4 regions of the Paenibacillus hunanensis genome follow, and region 1 is predicted to be linked to each of the others. Evidence: predicted binding sites of a transcription regulator. Region 1 holds the regulator's gene; each other region holds the start of a gene.
The links. The regulator Rex, encoded in region 1, represses fermentation and respiration genes when NADH is low (regulators of the CRP and FNR family bind a similar motif). The targets are predictions, from matches to a motif close to TTGTGAAATATTTCACAA.
Positions count from the first base shown of each region.

Region 2: the regulator Rex is predicted to act here: its motif matches at 3,040-3,057, upstream of nadA (quinolinate synthase NadA).
Region 3: the regulator Rex is predicted to act here: its motif matches at 2,592-2,609, upstream of SK066_RS10780 (cytochrome ubiquinol oxidase subunit I).
Region 4: the regulator Rex is predicted to act here: its motif matches at 2,346-2,363, upstream of pflB (formate C-acetyltransferase).

Region 1 is NZ_CP139194.1:2,324,037-2,329,588, reverse strand. It holds gene SK066_RS09535 (cell wall elongation regulator TseB-like domain-containing protein) at 1-405, opposite strand, end outside; gene SK066_RS09530 (amidohydrolase) at 436-1,743, opposite strand; gene SK066_RS09525 (redox-sensing transcriptional repressor Rex) at 1,724-2,383, opposite strand; gene dinG (ATP-dependent DNA helicase DinG) at 2,380-5,274, opposite strand.
Region 2 is NZ_CP139194.1:56,439-61,990, reverse strand. It holds gene nadC (carboxylating nicotinate-nucleotide diphosphorylase) at 1-165, opposite strand, end outside; gene nadB (L-aspartate oxidase) at 155-2,023, opposite strand; gene nadA (quinolinate synthase NadA) at 2,076-3,020, opposite strand; gene ftsH (ATP-dependent zinc metalloprotease FtsH) at 3,527-5,552, opposite strand, start outside.
Region 3 is NZ_CP139194.1:2,645,551-2,651,102, reverse strand. It holds gene SK066_RS10800 (M20 family metallopeptidase) at 1-511, shown strand, start outside; gene SK066_RS10795 (glycine-rich domain-containing protein) at 578-1,669, shown strand; gene SK066_RS10790 (hypothetical protein) at 1,816-2,124, shown strand; gene SK066_RS10785 (hypothetical protein) at 2,184-2,462, shown strand; gene SK066_RS10780 (cytochrome ubiquinol oxidase subunit I) at 2,732-4,099, shown strand; gene SK066_RS10775 (cytochrome d ubiquinol oxidase subunit II) at 4,096-5,109, shown strand; gene cydD (thiol reductant ABC exporter subunit CydD) at 5,122-5,552, shown strand, end outside.
Region 4 is NZ_CP139194.1:2,157,417-2,162,968, reverse strand. It holds gene pflB (formate C-acetyltransferase) at 63-2,327, opposite strand; gene SK066_RS08775 (hypothetical protein) at 2,483-2,725, shown strand; gene adhE (bifunctional acetaldehyde-CoA/alcohol dehydrogenase) at 4,291-5,552, opposite strand, start outside.

The sequences.
Region 1 (5,552 bases):
CGAGCCCGGGATTGAGCGTACAACCTCAGCGCCGGGAAGATCCTTTTGCAATAGCTCTCCTGCCCGTTGCTCGGTGATTGTACCTGCTGTCTGCTCCGTATGCACCGCATTAATGCCTGTAGCTGGAGTACCGTCAGTGTTGAACTTCACCCAGACCATTACATTTTGATTTTGCTCATTACTACCTTGAATGACCCAGTAAATGGAAGTATCGTTCCACACCGACTTGTAGCTATGTGTGACCGATGTCAACTTGGCATTTTGCTGGGCGATCTCAAGAGCAGTCTGCTCCTGGCTCCACGGCTTGGCCATTACATGAACGTAGAACTGATTCACGCCGAGCACGATCAGTCCGAGAATCGTGATAATGATCGCAATCCATTTGCCTGTTCCCAAATTTCGCAAGACACGCCATCCTTTCTAATCTGTTGCAAGTCAGCGTGTGAGCAAGCCTTCAAAGGCCGACTGCGCTTCACGACGGATTTTCTCCTCGTCCAGCGTCAGCGATACGCCATCCTTGATTACCTGTTTGCCATCTACCCATACATGCAGTACATCCTTAGCGCTTGCAGAGTACACAGTATGGGAAATAAAGTCTGTGAATGGCAGGAAATGTGGCTGATCGATATTCAGCGATGTGATATCGGCTTTCATACCCACTTCAAAGCTGCCTGTGTTATCGAGGAATACCGATTTGGCACCATATTCTGTACCCATACGCAGCGCCTCTGTTGCAGGTACGGCTGTTGGATCACCAGATACACCTTTATGAATCAGGGCAGCCAGACGCATTTCTTCGAACATATCCAGGTTGTTATTGCTTGCCGGGCCATCCGTTCCGAGGGATACAACGATTCCTGCTTTCAGCAGATCCGGCACTCGTGCTACACCGCTTGCCAGCTTGAGGTTACTACCTGGATTGTGGGAAATGGTCGCTTTGTGCTTCGCTAGCACTTCAATTTCCTCATCATTCAAATGAACCGCATGCGCAAGCAGCGTTGGACGTGTGAACACGCCCAGCTTTTCCAGATGAGCAACTGGACGCAAACCGTAGTCACGTACATTTTGCTCCACCTCAGCGATCGTCTCGGACATATGTGTATGCAGCGGCACATCCAGATCATGTGCTGCCTGTACAAAGCGTTCGATAAATTGTGGCGGGCACGTATACGGCGCATGTGGAGACATCATTGTCGTAATACGTCCATCTGCCTTACCATGCCAATCACGTACGAATTGAGTCGCCTGATTCAGCTTCTCGGTTTGCTCTTCCTCCGAGCACAGACCGATAACACCACGCATCAGCACAGCTCTCATACCGGATTGCTCAACAACCTCAGCGACACGCTCCGAACGATCATACATATCGAGGAATGTCGTTGTACCGCCTTTGAGCATTTCCAGTACAGACAGTGCTGTTCCGATGTATACATCGTCACTTGTGAATTTGGCTTCCATCGGCCACATTTTCTCTTGCAGCCATACCTGCAATGCCAGATCATCACCATAGCCGCGCAGCAGTGACATCGCTGCATGACCGTGACTGTTGACCAGACCTGGAATGAAGAATTGATGACGTCCATCGACAACGACTACATCCTCTTCTACCTGCGGCTCTTCTTCACCAATATAAGTAATCAGATCGTCCTCAATCACCATATGACCGTGCAGCACAGGCTTCGGTCCATTCAGAACGGCAAAAATACCGTTTTTAATCATCCATTTACTCGGAGAGTTGTTCATTGACTTCTAATTCCTTTCCGTCTTCAAGATAGTAAGCCAGACTGAGCAAATCGGTTGTAAAATCTGCTGTATGCACACGCACATGCGGTGGTGTTCTCAAAATAATCGGTGCAAAATTCAAAATCGCTTCAATACCTGCTTCAACCAGCTGATCCGCCACATGCTGTGCTTCTGTATTCGGTACGGTAATGATGCCGACACGGATACCTTTCGCTTGAATCGTCTCTGCCAGATCGCTCATCGGCTTGACGGTCAGTGTGTTGATCTTCGTGCCCACCTTCGGCTCATAGGAATCGAATACAGCGACAATCTTCATCGTCTCCTGTAAATAGGCATTGTAGTTTGATAAGGCATGCCCCAGATTACCTGCTCCGATCAGCGCCACATTAATCTGCTGATCCAGCTTGAGAATATGACGAATCTTCTCGATCAGATACGATACATCATAACCGATACCTTTACGTCCAAAATCGCCAAAATAGGCTAGATCCTTGCGGATTTGCGCTGGATTCAGATCCAGCTTTTGTCCCAGCTCCTGAGAGGATACTGTCGGCACCTCACGGGCATGAAGCTCATTCAGATATCTTAGATAGACAGGTAATCTTCGCACGACGGCTTCAGATATTTTTTCGGATTTCATGCTTGCTCCCCCTCTTGATTTGCAGCTTCCGTCTCCTGTGGCCGGTCACTCAACCATTCGGCAATACGGGGAATCATTTGACGGGTGTACATATGCTCCATTTTGGGGCCTGGCAGAGAATACAGGAAGTGTCTGCCGTAATAGGCCTCAATTACCCGCGTATCATAAATAAGCACGATCCCTCGATCATTTGCCGTCCGGACAAGTCGCCCAAAGCCCTGTTTGAATCGGATAACTGCCTGTGGCACAGATAATTTCATGAATGGATTTTTCTTTTCCCTTTTGAGCCGTTCGCTTTTCGCTTCAACGAGCGGATGGTTCGGCGGCTGGAAAGGTAGTCTTACGATCGCAAGACAGGTCAATGCTTCACCTGGAATATCGACGCCTTCCCAGAAGCTACTCGTTCCGAGCAATACCGATGCCGGATGCTCCTGAAAGCGGCGGGTCAGCTTCGTACGACTGCCACCATCTACTCCCTGACCGAAAACTGCAATCTCGCTAGTAGATAATTTCTCCTTCAGCGGCTCATACACCTGCCTGAGCATCCGATAGGATGTAAATAGCACCAGCATTCGTCCGCGTGTCGCCTGTGCAGACTCTGCCAGTGACTCCACCAGCATTGATACAAAATGCTCATCACCGACGCTTCCCTTCAAGGTTGGAAAGTCGCGCGGAATGAGCACGAGCGATTGCTCACGATAATTAAATGGCGATTCCAGCATGACCGTATTCAGCTTGCCCTGCTGCTCGGCTTCCTTAAGTCCTAGCTGCTCGATCATATACTGGAAGTTTTTATCGATCGATAATGTGGCTGAGGTCAGAATAATACTTTTCTTTTTATCGAAAAAGTGCTCCTTGAGCTGCTCACTCACATCTACCGGTACAGCGTACATCTGTAGCGATTTGCTGCGATAGCTTGCATTCGCTTCATACCAGTATACCGTATCCGTGCTGTCCAGCTTCACAAAATGACGCAGATCGTCGCGCACACCGCCCAGATCCTTAAATAGACCTGTTACATCCGTCACCAGACCATCGGTATCCACAATATCGTCAGAATCCTTGATCTTACCCATAATATGCTCACCCTGACGGATGATCTGGCTAAGCGCAATATGAATACGATTCTCTAGCTCGGTAATCTGTGCCCATTCTTCCGGCTTTTTATCCGGTAGCAATCGTAAGGTAAACTGAGCGGCTTCCCCTGGTCCAGCATCGCTGCGCTGCGGCAAAAGCGCAAACAGCAGCTCGTTCAGCTTGTCCCAGTCTTCCTTCACATCTGCCAGCTCAGGATACAGATTATCGATCGCAATCGCCCATTCCATCGCTCGTTCACTACCCGACGAGCCAAGCTGCTGACGCAATACAGCGAGCTGTCCATTTTTGCTATCCTTGAACAGACGCAGCAGTGGATGAACCAATGTGAAATATTTCATGTGCATCCCCAGATGCTTACCAGCCACATCCTCCAGATGATGGGCCTCGTCGATTACTAGTCGTTCATAGCCTGGCAGCAGCTGATGCCCTGCCTTAATATCGGTAAACAGCTTGGAATGATTCGTAATGACCACATCTGCTGCACCTGCTTCATGCTTGGCACGATGATAATAGCACTGCTTGAACCACGGACACGCACGTCCCAGACAGGAGTCGGTATCACTTGCTACCGTTTCCCAGAAGTCGCCACCACGGTTACCCATGTTCAGTTCCTCATCATCACCGGTTTCTGTAGCGGTCAGCCAGACGATCATCTGTGCTGCAATTAGCACATCTTCTTTAGGACTCTGAAATTCCTTTGTATTTATTTTATGCTCAAATTTGCGTAGACACAAATAATGCTGTCTTCCTTTAAATACCGCTGCTCGAAAAGCGAATGGAATCACCTTTGTTAACAGCGGTACATCTCGCTCACGTAGCTGCTCCTGCAAATTGATCGTATGCGTGCTGAGCATCACGCGTTCATTCGTTTTGACACTATGATAAATGGAAGGTAATAAATAACCAAGCGATTTGCCGGTACCTGTTCCTGCCTCGATCAGCAAATGCTTCTCATCGGTCAGCGCCTGAATGACCTCGTCAAACATATGATTTTGCGCGGTACGCTCTTCATAGTCTGGCAGCAGATTACGCAGATTATCCTTCACCTGCTCGATAAATTGCTCAAATGATGTATCCTCAAGCGGCATAGTGCCGCGCTCATCCGCTGCGGACGGAATATCGATCCAGTCGCCTACCTTCAGCGCCAGCTGACGATAAAAGCGATGACTGTCCAGATCCTGCGCAGGCTGTGCCTCACGCTGCATCCGTACCCCGTCAAAATACCAGCCCAGATCGCTATCCTGATTATCAAATAGCTCGGATAGTCGCTGCACCGTAATTAAAGGCAATCCGTCCAGCTCTTCCAGACATTTTAAAAATACATGTGCTGTTGCCAGCGCGTCGCTATCTGCCTGGTGTGGACGGTCATGCTGAAAACCAAGCGAGCTGCTCACCATACTGAGCTGGTAGCTTGGCAAATTCGGGAAGAAAATACGCAACAAGTCCATCGTATCCAGCACTCTGCCCGTAAACGGCAAATAGCCGGTACGATCCAGCGCGCGTTGCAGAAAGCCGAGATCAAAGCCGACATTATGTCCGACCAGCACAGCATCCTCCAGCAGCGGAATCATGTCCAGCATCACATCATCAAGCTCAGGAGCATCCGCTACATCTGCGTTGCTAATGCCTGTAAGTCCGGTAATGAATGTCGGAATCTTTCCGTTTGGCTTGACCATTGAGCTATATACTTCGCTCACCGTCATATCATGATCTATAATAGCAAGGCCCACCTGAATGATATCATCCGTAGCCTGGGTCCCTGTTGTTTCAAAATCCAGTACAGCAAATTTCATGGATGTCTAAATCCTTTCCCAGCAGCCCTTCTGCACTGATGTAAAATCGTCAACTATCAGCATACCAGAAGACAGCAGTTTTGAAAATCAACCATAACAAAAGGTGATACCGGGCGCGAATCGGCTCGCACAGTATCACCCTGCTTCGGCGTTATAATAATTGTAGTATACCTTAAATCGAACGGTTGTTCCAGTAGCTTTGTGTAAACCCCATGCGATATTCATCAAATTATGCGAAGCAACTAAGCAATGATTTACAGGCTTAGCCGTCTCGATTA
Region 2 (5,552 bases), 2.3 Mb from region 1:
AGGCAGTCCAGCAAGCACACCTGCTTGCTTGGCATGAATGACCGCGCGACTCTGATGCCCCTGTGGCACGGTAACTGCAGTCGTCACATCACCTGATCCTACATCCTCCTGTAGCCATAGTTTGATCCACGAAGTCAGTCCTTCCTGATATCCATTAAACATAATCCAGTGTCTCCTCCATTAGCCCGTTATGAATGTGCTGAATCGTATGCTGGTGCCAGCTTGTATCATCGCGCTGCGGGAAATCCTCCCGATAATGTCCGCCCCGGCTTTCCTCTCGATGTAAAGCTGCCTGCATAATCAGTAAGCCGGTAATCACCATATTACTAAGCTCCAAATATTCGCGTTTACGAGCAAGCTCTTGTTTTGAAGCATTCTCCGTTATCTGATAGTCATGCAGATAATCATATAGCTGCTGCAAATGCTGAATCCCTTCCTGTAAGGTATGAGCATGGCGGCGAATACCTGCATATGAAGTCATCCAGCGTTGCAGCTGTGATCGTAGCGCTGGAAGTATAGCTTCATCCGTTAACGATAGACAATCGCTTAGCACCGTCTGTGTTGGAGCTGTCTCCATTAGACTTATTTCTGGTCGTGCTACCGCCAAATCTACTACTCTATTCGACCATTCGGAAGCTTCAGACGATGTATGGAGCTGTACAGGCATAGCAGCCAATGCAGCTTCACAAACGACGATAGGCTGATCGGCGGTTGTGAATTTATTTACATTTATAGGGTCAGCAAAATGAATCCTGTGGCTGATCTGATGGTACTGTGCATGATGTAACGCTACAGCACTCGGTTGCAGCTCTATAATCCGCTGTGCGATTCGACTACCATATACAATCGCTTCGGATAACGAGTTGCTTGCCAATCGATTCGCTCCATGAATACCAGTCGAAGACACCTCACCACAGGCAAAAAGACGAGGCAATGTACTCTCACCATGATGATCTGTACGGATGCCGCCCATCATATAATGTGCTGCTGGTGCAACCGGAATCCAGTCTTGTGCTAGATTAATCCCGTATTTCAGACAGGTTCGGTAAATGGTCGGAAAACGCTCGGCCAGCTGCTCTTCTGGTTCATGGGTGATATCCAGATAGACAAAATCGCTATGCTCACGTTCCAGCTCACTCACAATCGCACGAGCGACAATATCTCGCGGCGCCAGATCGCGCAGTGGATGATAACGCTCCATAAATGCCTCACCCTGACGATTACGTAAAATCGCCCCTTCCCCACGCACAGCCTCTGAGATTAGAAAGCATGGTGCGCCCGGCTGACAGAGCGCCGTAGGATGAAACTGAATAAATTCCATATCACGTAGCACTGCCCCTGCACGGTAAGCGAGCGCGATACCGTCCGCTGTGGCTACCTCAGGATTGGTCGTATGCTCGTACAGCTGTCCACTCCCACCTGTACATAATACCGTCGCATCCGCATATACAGTGACCACTTCCCCATCTGGTCGCTGGACAATAGCACCGATACATTCGCCACCGTCATTCTTAATCAGTTCGATTGTAAAATGATACTCCCATACGTTAATACGAGGCTGCTGACGTACCCGATCAGATAATGCACGTACAATCTCATACCCGGTCGAATCTCCATTCGCATGTAAAATGCGACGGTGACTGTGTGCTCCTTCTCGGGTTAGCTCCAGTTGTCCATCACGGGCATCAAATGCAGTACCAAGTCGAATCAGATCCTGCACACGCTTCGGCCCCTCCTGCACAAGTAGCTCTACAGCTTGACGATCACATAGTCCCGCCCCAGCAAGTAGCGTATCCTCAAGATGGAAAGATGGCGCATCGTCCTCTGCCATAACTGCGGCGATACCGCCCTGTGCATAGCGTGTATTGCTCTCCATTAGCTTATCCTTTGTGATTAAGAGCACGTTCTTAGATTCACTTACTTCAATAGCGGTAAATAATCCAGCAATTCCTGTCCCGATAATCAATACATCAGTATGAACAATCGAATCACTATCCATAACGGTTCGTTGTCGCTCTGGCATGTGCACGCCTGCCTTTCTCTAGTCAACATAACGATGATCGTAGCTTATGCGATTAAGACGAGGAAACTTCCAGCATGCGCTCCAGCGAGACACGCGCACGATCCGCTACAGCTGGCGGTACATAGATTTGTGGCTTCATCGTTTCGAGACAGTTCACCAGCTTTTTCAGATTGTTCACCTTCATATTCGGGCAAACGAGATATTTACTGGCAAAATGGAAGCTTTTATCCGGGCTGTCCTTGCGAAGCTGATAGCCTGTACCATCTTCCGTACCCACGATAAATTCCTGACAATCGGATTCCTTGCAATATTTAATAATCGCCGTTGTACTACCAACAAAGTCACCGAGCGCCACAACCTCAGGACGACATTCTGGATGAACGACAAACTGCGCATTAGGATATTTCGCCCTCATTTCGAACACATCTTTCACCGTCAGCATATCGTGGGTATTGCAATAGCCTTCCCAGATGATCATCTTCTTATCAGTATGCTGCTGCACATAGTGACCGAGATTTTTATCTGGCACCCAGATGATCTCATCAGAATCAACAGATTGAATGACTTTGACCGCGTTAGCCGAGGTACAGCAAATGTCTGTTTCTGCCTTCACGTCCGCAGAGGAATTGATGTACGTGACTACCTTGGCATTAGGATGCTTTTCCTTCAAACGGCGTAGCCCATCCACATTCACCATATCTGCCATCGGGCAACCAGCACGCTCGTCAGGAATGATGACCGTTTTGTTCGGTGCGAGAATTTTGGCGCTTTCGCCCATAAAATGAACACCGCAAAATACAATCGTATCCGCATCCGTCTGCGCTGCTTTTTGTGCCAGCAAAAACGAATCACCACGGAAATCGGCAACCTCTTGAATCTCATCACGCTGATAATAATGCGCCAGAATAATAGCATTACGCTCTTTCTTCAGCTGTAACAGACGTTCACGAAGCTCTGCATCACGTTCTGCTTTTTTTTCAAGTGCTAACGCTTCCATCATTTCATCTCCCTGTTGTTTGAGACACTTTTCACAATGTTGCTCACCCACGTTCCTTGTCTGCTGTCCAAATAAAGTGATCGCTATGCTAACTTCTGTGATCTTCACTTTGCATTAGCAGAACAAAGATTGTGAAAAAAATTGCGTACTCCTGTGTAAAATGTGTCCAATTTGTGATAAACTTCCCCAATAATGTACACAATGTAGCGGTCGCTTGTCAATCTTCAAATTGTGGAAGATGATTAAAATTTTAGACGATCATTTTACCTATCGAATCTTCAATTAAATTATACGGATACACGTTCATTAAAACTCAGCAATCTACTGACTTAAAATAGACCTGCCTTTATGTAAAACATCCATATCATCCTAGATATAACAAAAAAGGTACAACAAAAAAACCTCCGAAGAAACGAGCCCTTCGGAGGTTTATCATGTAAATCAATATGGGATACTGCCAATACCTGCATAATAGAATGTTCACGAATAACAATTGGAGTATTGGATCAGATCGTTGGCGTTCCGCCGCCTGGTCCACGGTTATCGCCGGAATCGTCATTTGGATTGTTCGGAATGTTACCGCCTGCTTCCGGAGAAGTCGAAGGAGTATCATCTTTATCCAGACGAACCTGGGAGTCACCGATGCTGTCGAAGGTTGGTTCACCAGCTTCATTAGGCGTGCCGTCGTTGCCGCCGTCTGTGCCTTCGCCAGTACCATCCAGAGAACCTGTTTCGATCAGTTGTTTGATCTGTTCGAAGTCCAGTGTCTCTACTTCAAGCAACGTTTGAGCAATCAGGTGCATTTCGCGAGAATGCTTTTGCAGCAACTCACGGCAACGCTCATACGAGTCTGTAATGAAACGGTGCATTTCCTGATCGATCTCGTGCGCAATCGCATCACTATAGTTTTGCTCATGACCGAAGTCACGACCAAGGAATACTTGACCTTGAGAATTACCGAACTGCATCGGTCCAAGCTTCTCACTCATACCGTATTCAACGATCATGCTACGTACGATGCTGGTCGCTTGCTGGAAGTCACTATATGCACCGGTACCAATTTCTCCGATGTACAATTCTTCCGCTACACGTCCGCCGAGCAAACCGGTTACTTTATCCAGCAGCTCTTGCTTCGTTACGAGTGTACGATCTTCCTTCGGCATCATGATCACGTATCCGCCTGCACGTCCACGCGGTACGATCGTTACTTTGTGTACCATATCCGCATGCTCCAGGAAGTAACCGACAACGGTATGACCTGCTTCGTGGTAAGCCACAATGCGTTTCTCGCGGTCGCTGATCACGCGGCTGCGTTTCTCTGTACCTACGATAACGCGGTCAATCGCTTCGTCTACCTCAGTCATGGAAATGTCACGACGGTTACGACGTGCTGCCAGAAGTGCAGCCTCGTTCAGCAGGTTCTCCAGATCCGCTCCGGTGAAGCCTGTTGTACGTTTTGCGATAATATCGAGTTTGACGTCCTTCGTCAGTGGCTTGTTGCGAGCGTGTACTTTGAGTACCGCTTCACGGCCTTTAACGTCTGGACGATCAACAGTAATTTGACGGTCAAAACGGCCTGGACGCAGAAGCGCCGGGTCGAGAATGTCCGGACGGTTCGTTGCTGCGACGATAATAATACCTTCGTTAGCGCCAAAGCCATCCATTTCAACGAGCAATTGGTTGAGCGTTTGCTCACGTTCGTCATGTCCGCCACCCAAACCAGCGCCACGTTGACGACCTACCGCATCAATCTCGTCAATAAAGATAATACAAGGTGCATTTTTCTTCGCATTTTCAAACAGGTCACGCACACGAGATGCACCGACACCGACGAACATTTCGACGAAGTCCGAACCGGAAATGCTGAAGAATGGTACGCCAGCTTCCCCTGCTACTGCACGGGCAAGGAGCGTTTTACCAGTACCTGGAGGACCTACGAGCAGAACGCCCTTAGGAATACGTGCGCCAACGGTATTGAATTTGCGTGGATCCTTGAGGAAATCAACGACCTCCACAAGCTCCTGCTTCTCTTCATCCGCACCAGCTACGTCCTCAAATGTAATTTTTTTCTTCTCTTCGTTATACAGACGGGCACGGCTTTTACCAAAGTTCATTACTTTGCCGCCGCCACCTTGTGCCTGATTAAATAGGAAGAAGAAGAGGATAAACATAATAACGAGCGGGATCATTGAAGTGATAAAGGACAGCCAGATACTGTCGCCCTCCATCGGCTTCACAGTCACCTGCGTTCCTGAATTCGCCATCGCAGCATCTACTTCATCCAACGCTGCATCAGTGGCAGGGATGTACGAAGTGAATTGCTTGGATTTGGCATCAGCAGGCTGAGTTTTGTACTCACCGGTCACCAGGTAAGCATAGTTGTCGAATTGAAGCGTAACCGACGACACATTACCGGCAGCCAGCGCTGCTTTGAGCTGGTCATATCTTGGATTATCGGTAGTTTCGCTTCCGTCACTGACGTAACGGACGATGCCCACCACGACTAAGAAAAGTATTAAATAGAAACCAGAA
Region 3 (5,552 bases), 320 kb from region 1:
CGTAGCGGCAAATATCATTCCCGATTATGCTTCTGCACAGTTTTATATTCGCTCTGCCAGTCGCGCATATACAAATGAACTCGTTGATCGTGTCAAACGGATCGCCGAAGGTGCAGCCCTTCAAACAGGCTGCCGCATCGAGATTTCCAATTATGAATACTCTTACGATGAACTGATCACCAATCGTACCCTATCCGAAGCGTTTAGCCAGAATCTAATGGCAAACGGTGTGCAGCGCGAGGAGATTCAATCTGGCAAGGATGCGGGCTCACTCGATCTGGGCAATGTATCGGTTCGCTGTCCAGCTATCCATCCTTATGTCAAAGTCACCGATGAAAAGCACGAGCTGCATAGTATCGGCTTCCGCGATCGTGCGCAGGAGCCGCAGGCGCTGGAAGCGATGGTATTCACTGCAACCGTGCTGGCAGAGACTGCATTTGACGTGATGACCAACCCGACATTACTACAGCAAATTCGTAGCGAATTCGAGCAGCAGATGCAGCGGGCATAATCTACATTTTCAATTTGTAAATTGGCAGGTTAATCCTTTATCCAGCATGACGACAGGAGGCTATGTATGATGAAGACCGTTATTATCATTATTGCCCTTATAATCATCGCCATTATGATTTTCCGCAAATCCAATACGCCAGAGCGCCAGATGGTGAGGCGTTTACAGGAAAATATAAAGCTTTTTAATAAAGTGGGGCCGCCTGGTTCCCTTGTCCCTGCCGGACATCCTGCTGAAGCGCTCGCCAATAAGCTGGAAGCCTCGATTCCAGAGCATTATGCCGTGCAGCTGTGGCAACGTATCCAGAGCGAGCATCCCGATATGACCTATCGAGAGTTTGAATGGCGCTGGCATGAGATGAAGCGCTATATGCTGATCTGTGCTCTATTTCGTGAGGTGCCCATGTTCAGTTCTCGGGTGGATGATGTATGGCATGAAATGCTGATGTTTACCCGAGAATATGAGCAGCTGTGTAACCGATTCTATGGCTACATGCTGCATCATTCACCACATGGCGGTACCGTATCACAGCCCCAGCAGCGTGCCCTGTTCGATTGGGTGTATGGAGAGCTATTTCCACTTGAGCGTGCGAATACGAATCTATGGGGTACCTTTTTCCGTCAGCCGCTCCCGTCCTCGATCATGAATGAGCTACTGGCATTCAGTGAATATCAGCCTCAGCATTCGTTGTTTAATAGCTCGATGTTCGAGCGTAGCCCTGAAGCACGCGAGGTTATTTTACACCTTTATCGTCGTTTTACCGTTCAAAGTCAGGCAGCACTGCGGGGAGAACGTCCAGAGCAGCAGTCATCATCAAATTATGCTGCTTCTAGTGATACGTATAATAGCTCTGTATTTGGATTAAGCGCTGCTGGTGCAGCGTGTGTGTACTATTCCTATTTACCACCAGGCGACTTCTCTAGCTGTGTTGATCCGTTCCTACCAGCAGATGTACGCGAGGAACGCCCGGTTGGTGGTACGAGCAGCTCCTGTGGCACAGGTTCTAGCAGCAGTGACAATTACACCAGCAATGACAGCCATCATGGCGGTGGTCATAGTGGGGGGAGTCATGGTGGTCATTCCTGTAGCAGTTCATCGTGTAGTAGTTCTTCCTGTAGCTCCTCTTGCAGCTCGTGTGGCGGTGGCGGCGGAGATTGATGGGCTGACAGATTTAAAGGCTCTTTTCCAGAAGGAAGAGAGCCTTTTAGTGTTATAATAAATTCTACCTATAGAGCGATTAAAGCATGAATCGATATCATAGTCTTATTCAAGATTATTGAGACTTTTTGAAAAGGAGAATGTTCATGAACATCATAAAAAGCGGAAAATGCAACAACTCTCCCAAAAATGCTTTTGTCGAGGAGTTTACGATCCAAATACTGGCTAAATGTGGACAGGGTGAGACAACATCTGTTCACTGGTATGGTGAATCTTTTCAACAGCAACCTGATACGATTCAAGTTATAGATGCAATTAGTCATGGCAAAATTGGTGCTACTAATGGAAATGTGAGTATAGGCGATACGAAATACAGCTTTGCAGCATTCATAGAGTTTAAAACGACTAAAGCGACTGAAGTATCGGATATAAAGCTTTATATCGTTGAAGTTTAATATACATTATCTGTTTCATAAAAAACATTTTCAATCATACTTTGCAGGAGGGCATACCTATGGATACATACAATCAAACACCAGGCTTTATCCAAAAAAATAACACTCAATTTTACGATAGCCAGTTAGCATTACGTAAAATTGCTGCACTACAAGCAAACCAAACTAGAATCTATGGCATAGATGGATTCGAGCTAACTGAGAACAAAACCCAGCCCTTTTTAGAGCATAGTATTGATTTTGGTAAGTCTATAGACAATTGGGATCAAGCCAGTGCATTTATTGAAGCTAAAGCACATTTAGGATTAATGTTTGAAATTATTTCGGATGAGTACTGAATTATCCATCACTCCGATGATTTTTCTTCTATAGAGAATCCCTCCTTCTATTCAACACCCGTCAAAACTAGCCATTCCACCAACCTACCAGCACGCTCCATTACAATGCACAATAACCCTAACGGGCTATTGTGCATATTTTCACTAAATCGCCTTAAATCTTTGATTTTTGTTTGAAGATTGTATCAAAAATCACATACAACGCGGAAAAGTTGTTAAGCTACTCTCATATAGAACATCTCTTATTCCATGGAGAAAGGATTCCCATTATGATGATTGATACTGTACTATGGAGCCGGCTTGTGACTGGATTGACGCTATCCTTTCACGTTATTTTTGCAACGATTGGTGTGGCAATCCCACTGATGATCGCTATCGCAGAGCTGGTCGGAATACGTAAAAAAGATCACCACTATACGCTGATGGCGAAGCGCTGGACGAGAGGCTTTATTATTTCTGTCGCTGTTGGTGTCGTGACAGGTACGGCTATTTCACTACAGCTCGCGCTCGTATGGCCGAACTTTATGCAGCTAGCTGGTAATGTGATCGCATTGCCACTATTTATGGAGGTATTTGCTTTCTTTTTTGAAGCGATCTTCCTCGGCATCTACCTGTATACATGGGATCGCTTCCGCAATCCTTATTTACACTGGCTGCTTACGATTCCGATTGTACTCGGTGCATCGATGTCTGCCTTTTTTATCACGACGGTGAATGGATTTATGAACCAGCCCGCAGGATTCTCACTCGTAAATGGACAATTTACAGCCGTGTATCCGTTGCAGGCGATGTTTAATGAAGCAACACCATCTAAAGTATTTCACGTGCTAACCTCGGCGTATATGACAGGAGCAGCTCTACTCGCTGCAATTGCCGCCTTTTCGATTCTGCGTAAGGGTGCGACTGATTATACGAAAAAAGCACTCAAGCTCATGATGAGCGTACTGCTCGTATTTAGCTTTTTGACAGCACTTGCTGGCGATACGGCTGCCAAGTTCCTCGCAGAGCACCAGCCAGAGAAGCTAGCTGCTGCTGAATGGCATTTTGAAACGGAAAAAGGGGCTGACCTGATCTTCTTCGGCTGGCTGAATGCGGAACGCGAGGTTATCGGCGCGCTGCATATTCCCAAAGCGCTCAGTTTTCTGGCATTTAGCGATTTTAATGCTGAGGTAACCGGCTTAAATGAATTCCCTGCGAATGAGCAGCCACCATTATGGATTCATTATCTGTTTGATTTTATGGCTAGCATTGGTTTTATTTTATTAGCGATATCGGCGATCTTTTTCGTCTTTTTATTATGGCGTAAGCGCAATGAATACAATCGCTGGCTATTACGCTCGATTGTGCTGGGAGCGCCACTTGCCTTTTTCGCGGTGGAGTTGGGCTGGTTCTACGCGGAGGTAGGACGACAACCATGGATTATTCGCGGTTACATGCGTGTCGAGGAAGCGGCGACGACTTCGCCAAGTATTATGCCACTCTTCTTCTTATTCTTACTGCTCTACATTGTGCTCGGAACGCTATGCATCATCGTCCTGCGACGACTGTTCCGCAACAATCCAGCAGAAGTTGAACTGGAGAAGATCGCGGCAATTCATGCAGCCAAGGTAAAGGAAGAAGGTGAACTGCAATCATGAGCTATGAAATTATCGGAATTTCGGTGCTGTGGATATTCCTGTACGGATATCTGATTGTCGCTTCGATCGATTTTGGCGCAGGCTTCTTCGCCTTTTATGCTCGGGCTACGGGGAAGGATCATCTGATCAATCGACTCATCTCACGTTATCTGTCTCCTGTGTGGGAGATTACCAATGTATTCTTCGTTTTCTTTTTCATCGGCTTGATTGGCTTTTTCCCATCTGCGGCGCATTATTATGGCTCGTCCTTGCTCGTACCGGGCAGTATTGCGATTGTGCTGATTGCGATTCGGGGTTCATTTTATGCGTTTGAGAATTATGGCTCGAAAAAGAATATTGTCTTTTTATTTCTATATGGTGCAACAGGGTTGCTTATTCCTGCCTCGTTATCGGTAGCACTGGTGCTGTCCGAAGGTGGATTTATTATGGAAAACAATGGCGTGGTGACGCTGGAGTATATGAAGCTACTCACCAGCCCGCTTGCCTGGAGTATTGTAGCGCTGGCGATTACTTCCGTGCTGTTTATCAGTGCTTCATTCCTAACCTTTTATGCTGATCGGGCGGATGATCAGCCAGCGCTCAAGCTATTGCGCGGCTATGCATTATTTTGGAGCACACCGACGATTATTGCAGCCTTTACCGCATTTTTGTATTTGAGTCAGTACAATGCACGTCATTTTCAAAATATGATGAATCTATGGTGGCTACTCGGTCTGTCTGTGGTGTTCTTCCTGATCGTGTTGTGGCTGCTGTATAAGGAACGTCGTTATGGCTGGGCATTTATGAGTGTAATGCTGCAATTTGGCTGTGCCTTTTTCGCTTATGGTATTGGACATTATCCGTATATTCTTGATCCGTATATTACGGTGCAGGGTAGTGCGACCGGAGAAGCAATGGGTATTGCGCTAATTGCTGCTTTTATCGGGGGATTATTACTGCTTATTCCATCACTGGCACTCGTCTTCCGTCTGTTCCTTTTTGATGCCGATTATGTCAAAGGCAAACGTTGAGGAGGTTTATCGATGAAACCGAAAGCCGGGCTTCTATATGAGTTCATGCAAACACAGAAAAAACGTACCGGCTGGATACGTCTACTCTCGCTTGCGCTTGGGATCATGACGATTGCGCAAGCGGCACTACTAGCACAGGCGGTGCAGCAGGTTTTCGTAGAGTCTGCGCCCGTACGTGTATGGATACCTATTGTCGCTATCTTGCTGGGCGTGATGCTGCTGCGCACATGGATTGCTTACAGTAATGGTTCGATTGGACTGCGAATTGCCGCGGATGCCAAGCGAACCTTTCGCTCCAAATGCCTGCGCTGGCTGACTACACAACCATTACTGTTCGCAAGACAGGAGCAAACTGGCGGCAAGGTCAGCGTAGCCATGGATGCTGTCGATGAAGCCGATTCTTATTTCAGCCAGTATACGCCCAAAATGATTGAAGCTTCGAT
Region 4 (5,552 bases), 170 kb from region 1:
TCCGTAGTAGCATATTCTGCTACTGTTGATGCACTCACCGGGCACTTACAGCGAAGCGAGAATTACATCGCGCTGTGGAACGTACGGTTGATCACATCAAGCTGTTGCTCGCGAGTCAGTTTAATAAAGTTAACTGCATAACCGGATACACGGATGGTCAGCTGTGGATAGTTCTCTGGGTGTTCCATTGCATCCATCAGCTGCTCGCGGTCAAATACGTTCACATTCAGGTGATGCGCATCACTGCCAAAGTAGCCATCCAGCATTGCGACCAGATTCGATTTGCGAGTTTCTTCTTCTTTACCAAGTGCTTTTGGTACGATCGAGAAGGTGTTGGAGATACCATCCAGACTGTGCTCGTATGGCAGCTTCGCTACCGAGCTGAGCGATGCAAGAGCGCCTTTTTTATCACGTCCATGCATTGGGTTAGCACCTGGTGCGAATGGCTCGCCTGCTTTACGTCCATCTGGTGTTGTACCTGTTTTCTTACCATAGACAACGTTCGAGGTGATTGTCAGTACGGATTGAGTAGGAACCGCTTCACGATACGTTTTGTGCTGACGAATCATGCTCATAAAGCTTTCAACCAGCTCAACGGCAATCGCATCAACACGATCATCATTGTTACCGTAGCAAGGATATTCGCCTTCGATTTCAAAATCGATTGCAATGCCCTGTTCGTTACGAATTGGTTTGACTTTTGCGTATTTGATCGCACTCAGTGAATCGGCAGCTACCGACAGACCGGCGATACCACACGCCATCGTACGTAAAATGTCACGGTCATGCAGCGCCATCTCAATACGCTCGTAGCTATATTTGTCGTGCATATAGTGAATGATGTTCAGTGCATCCATATACACTTTGGACAGCCATTGCATCATTGGTTTGTAGCGTTTCATGACTTCATCGTATTCCAGATATTCTGATGTGATCGCTGGATATTCAGGGCCAACCTGCGCGCCGGATTTCTCATCTTTACCGCCGTTGATCGCATACAGCAATGTTTTAGCCAGATTCGCACGTGCGCCGAAGAATTGCATTTGTTTACCGATGCGCATTGCGGATACACAGCAAGCGATACCGTAGTCATCACCATAGATCGGACGCATCAGATCATCATTTTCGTACTGAATCGAGCTCGTTTCGATCGATACTTTCGCACAATATTTTTTGAAGCCCTCTGGAAGCTGCTCCGACCACAGTACAGTCAGGTTAGGCTCTGGTGCTGGACCAAGATTGTACAGTGTATGCAGGAAGCGGAAGCTGTTTTTTGTAACACGAGTCGTACCGTCTACTGCCATACCACCGATGGATTCGGTTACCCATGTAGGGTCGCCACTGAACAGCTCGTTATAATCTGGTGTGCGCAGGAATTTGACAATCCGCAGCTTCATTACGAAATGGTCAACCAGCTCCTGTGCTTGTTCTTCGGTTAATGTGCCTTCTTTCATATCGCGTTCGATATAAATATCAAGGAAGGAAGATACACGTCCGAGGGACATGGCCGCACCGTTTTGTTCTTTTACAGCTGCCAGGTAACCGAAGTACAGCCATTGGAAGGCTTCTTTTGCATTTTGTGCTGGCTTGGAAATGTCAAATCCATGATCCGCAGCCATCTGCTTCAGCTCGTTCAGCGCTCTGTATTGCTCGCTGATCTCTTCACGCTGGCGAATTGTAGTTTCATCCATATACTCGCCCAGTGTCTCATCATGCTCCTGCTGCTTTTGCTGCATCAGGAAATCTACACCGTACAATGCAACCCGGCGATAGTCACCGATGATACGACCGCGACCGTAAGCATCTGGCAAACCTGTTACGATACCGGATTTGCGGGCTGCACGAATCTCAGCAGTATAAGCATCAAATACACCCTGGTTATGCGTTTTACGAATATTAGTGAAAATGTCGATTACAGACTGTGGAACTTCGAAGCCGTAAGCTTTACAAGCATCGATAACCATCCGAATACCACCGTAAGGCTGAATAGCACGTTTGAATGGCTCGTCTGTTTGTACGCCGACTACCTGTTCTTTTGCTTTGTCCAGGTAACCTGGGCCGTGGGATACGATGGATGCTGGTGTATTAACATCCACATCCCATACGCCACCGCGCTCGCGTTCTTCACGGGATAACCGAGATACGATCTCCCACAGATCATTTGTATTTTGAGTAGGGCCAGCCAGAAAAGCTTCGTTACCAACATAAGGATTGATATTTTCATCAATGAAGTTTTTGGTGTCTACGTGGTTTGTCCATTTACCTTGCTTGAATCCTCTCCAGGCTTGCTGGATGTTTTCCTGTACGTTACGTTCGATTACGGACATTGATAATCCCTCCATGATTTGTGAATTAAATCACAAATTTTGTTGTGCGCTGACTTGTAACCTTGCGCCAGTGGGTTGTGCTCTGGCTATGTCTTTATTATGAAGGATAGAAGGGTATAAATATGTGATAAAAATCACAATTTGAGGTGCTTATTATGATTTTTATCACTTTCTGTAGTGGATACAGATGGGAATTAATTGTAGTACAGTTGGTTGGAATTGCAGATATTGTGCTGATGGGCTGGCTTGAAATGAGGTTAATGCTGCTGAAGGGTATGTCTTTTTGTCATACAGGTGGTTGGGAATTTGGATACAGTTGGTGGGGATTTGGAATAGTGCAAATGTGGTGGTTGGAATTTGAATTAAACTTGTTGGGTATGGAGTGGTGTGATGGGTGAGATTACACCACTCCGTCAAGGAATAAGGGGACGGACTCGGGTGGAGCCGCGGGAATCTTTTGGAATGGGGAATACATGAAGATTCCCGCCCCTCCAAAGCAGTACGATATTTTGCTTCGCAAAAATCACTTTTCCATTGAACCCCGTGTTAGGAAATCACTAACACTATAAGTCGTCCTTTCCCCTTATTTCCTTGCCTTCGTTCTGCAATGCTCGCATCTGGAAAGCATAGGTAATACATTAAAACCGAAAGTACAAACTTAGATGTTTAAAGTCACTCTCGCACGGAGAGTGACTTGCATCCACATCATGCAACAGCTGTCGAATTGATGCTTTCAATCCACACTCTCGCACGGAGAGTGACAGTGCGCTCACCTGGTACGGCGCTGGAAGCTCGATCTTTCAATCCACACTCTCGCACGGAGAGTGACCGTTTCCGTCTTACTTCCTCGGCAACTTCCCAGATCTTTCAATCCACACTCTCGCACGGAGAGCGACGGGGAGCATATGGGGATACTTTCATCGATATAAAACTTTCAATCCACACTCTCGCACGGAGAGTGACTAAACTGGTCGATTACTTGCGCTGGTGGATCTTACTTTCAATCCACACTCTCGCACGGAGAGTGACTACAGTACCAGCATCGCTGTATCCAGCAGGGAACCTTTCAATCCACACTCTCGCACGGAGAGTGACTGCATGCCTTTCTAACCCTTTCGTAGCAAGGGAAAAACAGTTCAAAATCGCGAACCTCCTTTTTAGCCTACTGGAAACTGGTGAAAAAGACAACAAAAAACCTCAAATCCCTTATGTAGCAAGGAGCGCGAACCTCCCAGGGATTTTATGTGAGCTTAGGGTTCGCGCTTGCAGAGGCTATTTTTAATTATTATTTGGATCATAATTATTTAGATCATATAGGTACGTAAATGTTTTACTACTAGCTCTGGGCTGATGGCGAATATGCTGCATATACAGATGGGCTGGAATATGCTTAGATTGCTTTTGTTATTAGAACGAATACAGCTTTTATAAAATAACTCTGATTCTAATAATAAAGTATGGAGACTATAGCGCTGTATTTTCATTGATCTTAGTGAACTCATACGTATGCGCACGCTACAGAACGGAGGCAAGGAAATAAGGGAAAAGGACGACTTTGGAGGGGCGGGAATCTACCTTTACTCCTAATCCAGTAGATTCCCGCGGCTCCACCGGAGTCCGTTCCCTTATTCCTTGCCGAAGTGGTGTAGATACAGACTTCCATAAAGTTAATATCAGCACCAATCAATCCTATATATCCTATCAAAGAGCTATACCACTACATGGTCCACGAATAATCCACGCAGCTCCACCCTACTCTCCAGTACAAAAAAGACTCCTGCCCATCCCAATGGGACAAGCAGGAGTAAGCAATCTATATAATAATGGGAGGAGAAACAGATTTCATAAGCAACATAGGCTATATACTCAGTCAAACGATAGCCAGTTAAAGCGAGCGATGATCTTCAAAATAATCATTACATTTTTTCATCCATGCTCGTTTCACTGCAAGCTAGATTCTAGATTACTCAAACCGACCATAGAACGCGTTGCGGTAAACATCCGCCAGCTCGGTTACCAGCGGCATTTTAGGATTCGCTGTTGTACATTGATCTTCAAATGCACGGTCTGCCAGATAATCGACACGCGATTCGAAGTCTTTGGCATCGAAGCCCAGCTCCTGGAATGTCTCTGGGATACCCAGTTTGCGGTTCAGATCGCGGATGGCGTTGACCAGACTGTTTACGCCTTCTTCTGTTGTACGAGCTGGTAGTCCCAGAATGCGGGCGATTTCAGCGTAGCGCTCGTCAGCGATAAAGTGCGAGTATTTAGGGAACGACGAGAACTTGGTTGGTTTTTTCGCATTGTAGCGGATTACGTGTGGCATCAGGATCGCATTGGTACGACCGTGTGCAGTGTGGTATTGACCGCCCCATTTGTGCGCCAGACTGTGGTTAATACCCAGGAAAGCATTAGCAAATGCCATACCAGCAATGGTCGAAGCATTATGCATTTTTTCACGTGCTAGCTTGTCGCCAGTCAGTGCCGATTGCTCCAGGTATTGGAATACAAGTTGGATCGCTTTGATCGCCAGACCATCGGTGTAGTCATTCGCCATATTCGATACATAGGCTTCAATCGCGTGAGTCAGTACGTCCATACCAGTATCTGCTACAGCTACGCGTGGCAGGCTATATACAAACTCAGGATCGACAATCGCTACGTCTGGAGTCAGCTCATAGTCAGCCAGTGGATATTTGGTGTTGCCTTTTTCTTTATCGGTAATAACTGCGAACGATGTCACTTCCGAACCTGTACCCGATGTGGTTGGGATCGCTACGAATTGTGCTTTTTGACCAAGATGCGGGTATTTGTAGATCCGTTTGCGAATATCCATGAATTTTTGCTTCAGGTTGTCAAAGCTTACATCTGGGTATTCATAGAACAGCCACATGCCTTTGGCAGCATCCATTGGCGAACCGCCGCCGAGTGCGATAATACAGTCTGGCTGGAAGCGTTCCATCATTTGACGACCGCGTTCAACCGTTGCAGTCGATGGGTCTGGCTCGACTTCCGAGAATACTTCGATAGCTACTGGTGTTTGACGCTGACGCAGATAGTGTTCGACCTTTTCGACATAACCCAGTTGTACCATCATTGGGTCAGTGACGATTGCGACACGGCTGATGTTTGGCATTTTCGCAAGGTATTGAGTCGAGCCTTTTTCAAAGTATACTTTCGATGGGATTTTGAACCATTGCATATTCACGGTACGACGAGCCACCC